DNA from 2 places in the Exiguobacterium sp. s191 genome. Region 1 is predicted to be linked to the other one. Evidence: predicted binding sites of a transcription regulator. Region 1 holds the regulator's gene; the other holds the start of a gene.

Region 1 (3,412 bases):
CTTACGACAGACATTGCGCGACAGTTCGTAGACGACATTGACGACTTGGTCGAGGAAGTACCGGTCGTGCGAGACGATCAGGACGGCACCACGATAACCACCGAGGTAACTTTCGAGCCACGCGAGCGTATCGATATCGAGGTGGTTGGTCGGCTCATCGAGAATGAGGAGCTCTGGTGCTTGCAGGAGCATCTTTGCTAAGGCAAGCCGTGTCCGTTGACCACCGGATAATGTCTGAATCCGGCGCGAGTAATCATCCGGATAAAAGCGCATGCCGTGCAAAACGGAGCGGATATTTGCTTCGAACTGATAACCACCCGCTTCTGAGAAGTCGTGTTGCGCTTGATCGTATGTCTTCAAGAGACGATCGTAAGCGACCGGGTCGTTCAAGATATGCTCCATGCCCATTTCGATTTCCATCCGGCGCAATGTCCGTTCTTGTTCTTGGAGATGTTCAAAGACGGTCAGCATCTCGTTCCAGATCGTCTCGTTCGATTCGAGACCACTGTCTTGCGCGAGATAACCGATTTTGACATCCTTGCCTTTCATGATGTCGCCCGAGTCATGACTGAGTTCGCCAGCAATGATTTTGAGCAAGGTCGATTTACCGGCACCGTTTCGTCCGACGAGCGCAATCCGATCGCGCTCTTGTACTTCCAATTTGATATTTTCTAAAATCGGCTCGACGCCGAATGATTTCGAGAGTTGGTTGACTTGTAAGAGTATCATTTCCATCCATCCTTCCACCTTTTAGTCTATCACGAACAAAAGCGCGAGGTCCTGCGGAATATATTATTTGTGACTCTATGTGAAGTGGTTTACAATCAAGGAGAGTAGAAAGCTTTTTGCAAAGATTTGGGTGCCACGATGGATGTGGCCGAAGGGGGAACTGCAGGATGAATGGACCAGACACAAAAATTCCACAAGCGACAGCAAAACGGTTGCCGCTATATTATCGCTTCATCCAAAGTTTATACAATTCAGGCAAGCTCCGCGTCTCTTCTGCTGAGTTAAGCGAGGCGGTGAAGGTTGATTCAGCAACGATTCGTCGCGATTTTTCCTACTTTGGGGCATTAGGGAAGAAGGGGTATGGATATAACGTTCAACATCTCTTAACGTTTTTCCGCAAAACCTTGAATCAAGATGAGGTGACGAATGTTGCCTTAATCGGGGTCGGTCATCTCGGAACAGCGTTTGCAAATTATAACTTTTTAAAGAATAATAGTACTCGGATAGTCGTTGCGTTTGATGCGGACGAAGAGAAGGTCGGAACAACGACGCATGACGTTCCAATCTATCATGTTTCGGACATGAAAGAACAAATCGAAGCGAATCAGGTCGATGTTGCCATCTTGACGGTTCCATCCCAGTTCGCGCAGTCAGTAGCGGATGAGTTAGTCGAGTATGGTGTGACAGGCATCCTGAACTTTACGCCAGCGCGGTTGAACGTGCCAGCGAGCGTCCGGGTCCATCACATTGATTTATCGATCGAGTTGCAGTCGTTAGTTTATTTCATGAAGCATTATTCGCAATCAGCTGAAGGAGTGAAATCATAATGGAAAACCTTATTCCGCTCACACTAGGTATCGGACCTGCGAGCATCGGATTAATCGCGGTCGTCGCGTTGATCATCTTTGGACCGAAGAAGTTACCAGAATTCGGACGTGCTGCTGGTCAGACATTGAAAGAGTTCAAGAATGCCACGAACGGCATCATGGACGACGATAAAAAGGACGAACCGAAAGAGAAGTGATTGAATCATGACGGTTGATCAAGAGCAAAGCATGACGTCGCACCTTGACGAACTCCGAAAGCGGATCGTCTGGTCGCTTATCATCGTCGTCGTCCTGTTCGCTGTCGCATTTCCGCTCGTCCGACCGCTCGTCCGCTTCTTGCAAGCAGACTTAAAAGAGCTCGGTATCGGTTTGAATGCCTTCAACGTCGCCGATCCTTTAATGTTGTATTTGAATCTTGCGTTCATTATTGCGCTGATTTTAGCGTCACCGTTCTGGATGTATCAACTCTGGGCATTCGTCCGACCAGGACTTTATGACAAGGAGCAAAAAGCGACATTGACGTATATTCCGGTCATCTTCTTTCTGTTTTTGGCTGGCGTAGCCTTCTCGTATTTCTGGTTGCTTCCCTTCTTGCTTGAAGTCTCAACGGATCTCGGGAAAGAGCTCGGAATCGAACAAGTCATCGGAGTGGAGAACTACTTCAGTTTCTTAATCCGGTTGACGATGCCGTTCGGTCTTCTTTTCCAATTGCCGGTCGTGACGATGTTCCTGACACGTCTGGGTCTCGTGACGCCATATTTCATGCGAAAGAATCGGAAATATGCGTACTTTGCGCTGTTCGTCGTTGCGGCATTGATCGCACCGCCGGACGTGACGTCACACTTGATGATCTCGGTGCCATTGTTCGTTCTCTATGAGATCAGCATCTTGATTTCTGCGCGAACGTACAAAAAAGTCTTGATCCTCGAGCAACAGGCAGAGCTTGAACGACAGGCGGATTTGATGCGTGAATTGAATAAATGAATCGTGAATTCCTTCCGACGATTTTTGGAAGGAATTCTTTTTTATGAAAGCGTTATTTTTATATTGATAAAGCAGTTAGTGATACGTATACTAAAGATAATTCATGGGGGCTTAGCTCAGCTGGGAGAGCGTTTGGCTGGCAGCCAAAAGGTCGTCGGTTCGATCCCGATAGTCTCCACCAATACCAAACATCTAACTCCTCGAGGCTTCGAGGAGTTTTTATTTTACTCCCAGTTTAATTCCTTAAAAATATAAAATGTCATGTAAAACAAATAAATTAAAAAAATAGGCAAATATAAATTGTTTATTTCCATTAAATTCATTAAACTAAATATACAGAATTTTCGTTTAACTGTTTTATCAGTAGTACTACTATGGTTTTACAGAAAAGGGGAAAACGAACGCATGAAGAAGAAGATTGCACTTATGGCAGCCGTCTTAATGACGTCTTCCAATCTAGTCAGTGCGCAAGGTGCACTGTCGTCGCAAGACAAAGCAACGGGTCAAAAACCGCAAGCGCTCTCTTTGAAGAAATCGGGGCAAGAGAAGAACTACAAACAATCGGATAAAGTCCGTGTCGTCATCGAGATGGAGGAGAAACCGGCGATTCAAATCGCCCAGGCTCAAAACAAACGGTATAGCACATTGAGCAATGCCGAAAAAGAGTCGATCAAAGATCGTCTCGTCAACGTCCAAAAATCAGTCAAGTCAGCCATCGCTAAAAAGGCGATTCCCGTTACATATAAGGAAAGCTTCACAACCGTCATCAACGGATTCAGTGGTGAAGTCAAGTTCGGCGACATCGAAGACATTAAACAACTGAGCGGAGTCAAGAGCGTACATATCGCCCATGAATACGCGCGTCCAGAAGT
Region 2 (3,412 bases), 2.0 Mb from region 1:
TCGATTAAGGCTTCCATTAAAGCGCGACCAGTACCCCCGCGATATTCAGGTGATACGTATACTCCAGAAATCATTGCTTTATGCGATTCACGTGACAATTCATATGGTTTGACCTGACCAAACCCAAACAATGTATCACCGTCGAACATACCAAGCCAAACCTCATCGGAGTCGGGTTCTCCCTCAAGTCCTTCTTGTACTTCGCGGAGCGGGGTTTGCTGTTCATCGTCAAACGAATGACCGAATGCATCTGGATGATTTTTTAATCCCTCAAGGCGTAGATTCCAGTATTGTTCTGCATCCTCTTTAGTTAGTTTTCGAAAAGTATACATGACTGTCGGTTCTCTCCTTTTTGGGTATCATGACGTACAAAAAAATGACGTAAAAATGCTTCTATCTCTTACTTAACCCTTTTCTAGTAAAATAAAACCTAGATTTTTTTCTTTTTACTACCGGATGAATAGATATAATTTTTAACGTATTCGTTCTCTACATCAAAAAAACTCAAGTGTGGACAAGATGAAGCAAGTCCGACACTTGAGTTTTTTGCTACTCTAATTCGTAACACCTTCATCATGATTCGTACGATTATCCTTGCAAGACGGGTTCAAGCGTCTGACGCAATACATCAGCAGAATGATGGAATTTCTTCAACTCTTCTTCCGTCAATGAGACTTCAATGATTTCACGCACACCTTGACGATTGATGATGGCGGGAACTCCGATATGGATACCAGAAATGCCGTACTGCCCATCGACATGGGCGCCGACCGTCAATAGACAGTTCTCATTTCCGAGGATGGCACGGACGATCCGAACAAGCCCAAGCCCAATCGCATAGTAGGTTGCCCCTTTGCGCTCGATGATATGATAAGCAGCATCTCGGACGTTGATGTAAATTTGATCAAGATCTGCTTGAGAATAACGATCGTCTTCAGCAAGTAGTTCATCAATCGTTTTTCCATAAATACGGCTGTTACTCCAGGCAGCGAATTCCGTATCACCATGTTCTCCAAGAATATAGGCATGGGCATTTCGGGAATCAATGTGAAAGTATTCTCCAAGCATTTGACGCAGACGTGCTGTATCCAGCACCGTTCCTGATCCAAATACGCGGGATTTCGGAAGACCGGAATATTTCCAGGCAAGATGTGCCATGATATCAACCGGATTGGAAGCCACGACGATGATTCCATCAAAACCAGAATCCATGATTTGACGAATCATTTCTTTCATGATCAACGCATTCTTTGCAACGAGATCGAGTCTTGTCTCACCTGGTTTTTGTGGAGCGCCTGCCGTGATGACGACGACTTCCGCTTCGCGGCAGTCTGCGTAGTCGCCAGCCCATATTCGCATCGGTGAAGAGCTAAATGGTGTTCCATGGTTTAAGTCCATTGCCTCGCCCTCTGCTTTGGCTTTGTTGACATCAATGATGACAAGTTCTTCACAAAGTCCAGCTGTTGACATCTGATAGGCAAAGCTTGAACCGACTGCACCAGCTCCAATGAGAGCTACCCGTGTCACTTTCGCATGTAATTCCATATCGTTATGTCCACCCTTTCATTCGTCCTAAGAGTTTGTTAACTATCTCACAATTAAATTGTAACATCTTTCACATTTTTTTGTATCATGTGAAATTAATCACATTTGTCCATTTTGTGTCATTGATATCCTAACATAAGGAATTACATACTCATATACTTTCCAGTTACCAGAATCGAACGATGATAAACCCGATTCCACTTGCCAAACCACTTGTCAAGACATTGACAGCATCGTTCCCTAAAAATCGAATACCTGAAACGTAAGCGGTCGGTTGACCATGGTGCTCTCGCTTTTCTGTGTATTCCCCACAAACCGTACATCGGTAAACGCGTTGCCCTACTGCTCCAAATAGTGTATCCAGTAGGCTCCCGAGTACACCGATGCTTGTTACGAGTAAGACGTCCCTTAAAGAAAGAGAAAATATCCAATGCGCTGCTATCGCGATGAACGCAGCTCCTGCGATCGTACCGACCGTTCCAATCAGCGACATCGCTCCACTTGTTCCTGCTGGTACCCGACGTAACGTTTTGAGCGACCATGGATCACGTTTTGAGAGTGGTCCGATTTCGGATGCCCACGTATCAGCATTCGATGCTGCGATGACGAATAGAAATAACAAGAGATACGCAAAATCCATCGTCATGGCATACGCTAAGGCAGCAACGAACGCTACCCCTCCATTCGCAAGGACCTGCCATCCGTCACGCGCGCCGTCTTTCTCAACGATGGAGTCGACCGATTGTTTTCTTGACCGTCCGACCTTCGATAACAAGCTCGAGCTACCAAAGAAAAGCAAGAGTACTACTAATCCTTGCCAACCGAATCCGAATGAGACACCACTACCGACGAGCAAGGTCATGATCGCACCACTTGTCGTCAATAAACGAAAAGATCGTCCGGTCCAAGCCAGCAATAGACAAAACAAAATGGTCGCGCTTAGCATCGGATGACCTCTAAGTCAGTGACGATCAGGTCAACTGGAATATCAAAGGCTTCCACTTCGAAATCTGAAAGAAGTTGTTCAGAAAAGGCAATCGATACTTTGCAACCTGTATATGTCACGAGTGCACGATCGTAATAGCCTCCTCCCCATCCTAAACGATAGCCGTCCCGACGATAGGCGCGACCTGGAACGAGGCAAAGCTCTGCTTGATCAAGTGAGGCGCGACGTGCTGAAGCGATCGGTTCAGCAATCCCCATCTGATTTGCTTGCAGTTGATCTTTTGGTCCGTGTTCATAAAAGACCATCTCGTCTCCGACTACTTTTGGTATCAAGACCGTCTTGCCCTCTTGCCACGCTTGTACAATTAGCATTCTTGTATCACATTCATTTCGAAAAGCTAACGTGATCGCGACACAGGTCGCTTGTTGCCATTCAGGTAGTAACAAGACATGTTCGTGAATCAATCGTTCCTTTTCCGCACGGTTCTCCATCACATCTAGTCGTTCTTTGATCAGACGGCGTACTTCTTGTTTGTTCATAGTTGTCTTCCTTTCCACAAAAAAAGCCATCACACGAAGTGACGGCTTCCATCTCAATTATTTCACTTCACGGTGAAGTGTGTGCTTACGGAGACGTGGGTTGTATTTCTTCAACTCAAGACGCTCTGGGTTGTTACGCTTGTTCTTTTTAGTGATATAAGTACGGTCACCAGTTTCAGTGCAAGCTAATGTGATTTTAACGCGCATGGGATTCCCTCCTATCTAGCTCTCGATGTATCAAGTGATTTTGCTTTACATAAGGTTAAGCATACTCAAGTATCGTACCAAGAAAGGAAAGGAATTGCAACTGTTCATCCGTTCTTTTTCGGATTCGTCACGTGTTGATATGGTTTTTCAAGGTTCTCTTCAAAACGCAGCGGCT

The links. Region 1 encodes Rex, which represses fermentation and respiration genes when NADH is low (regulators of the CRP and FNR family bind a similar motif). Its sites were predicted from a motif close to TTGTGAAATATTTCACAA; they were not measured.
Region 2: KNQ09_RS01105 (L-lactate dehydrogenase) is a predicted target of Rex. The motif match lies at 1,633-1,650, and genes of this name have one in related genera.

Annotation. Positions count from the first base shown of each region.
Region 1 covers NZ_JACSNC010000001.1:2,206,652-2,210,063, reverse strand. Annotated here, with positions in the region: gene KNQ09_RS11545 (ATP-binding cassette domain-containing protein) at 1-729, opposite strand, end outside; gene KNQ09_RS11540 (redox-sensing transcriptional repressor Rex) at 897-1,556, shown strand; gene KNQ09_RS11535 (twin-arginine translocase TatA/TatE family subunit) at 1,556-1,753, shown strand; gene tatC (twin-arginine translocase subunit TatC) at 1,761-2,540, shown strand; tRNA gene KNQ09_RS11525 (tRNA-Ala) at 2,646-2,721, shown strand; gene KNQ09_RS11520 (S8 family serine peptidase) at 2,946-3,412, shown strand, end outside.
Region 2 covers NZ_JACSNC010000001.1:215,860-219,271, reverse strand. Annotated here, with positions in the region: gene KNQ09_RS01110 (GNAT family N-acetyltransferase) at 1-332, opposite strand, end outside; gene KNQ09_RS01105 (L-lactate dehydrogenase) at 589-1,545, opposite strand; gene KNQ09_RS01100 (DUF92 domain-containing protein) at 1,712-2,491, opposite strand; gene KNQ09_RS01095 (5-formyltetrahydrofolate cyclo-ligase) at 2,485-3,030, opposite strand; gene rpmG (50S ribosomal protein L33) at 3,088-3,237, opposite strand; gene KNQ09_RS01085 (1,4-alpha-glucan branching protein domain-containing protein) at 3,342-3,412, opposite strand, start outside.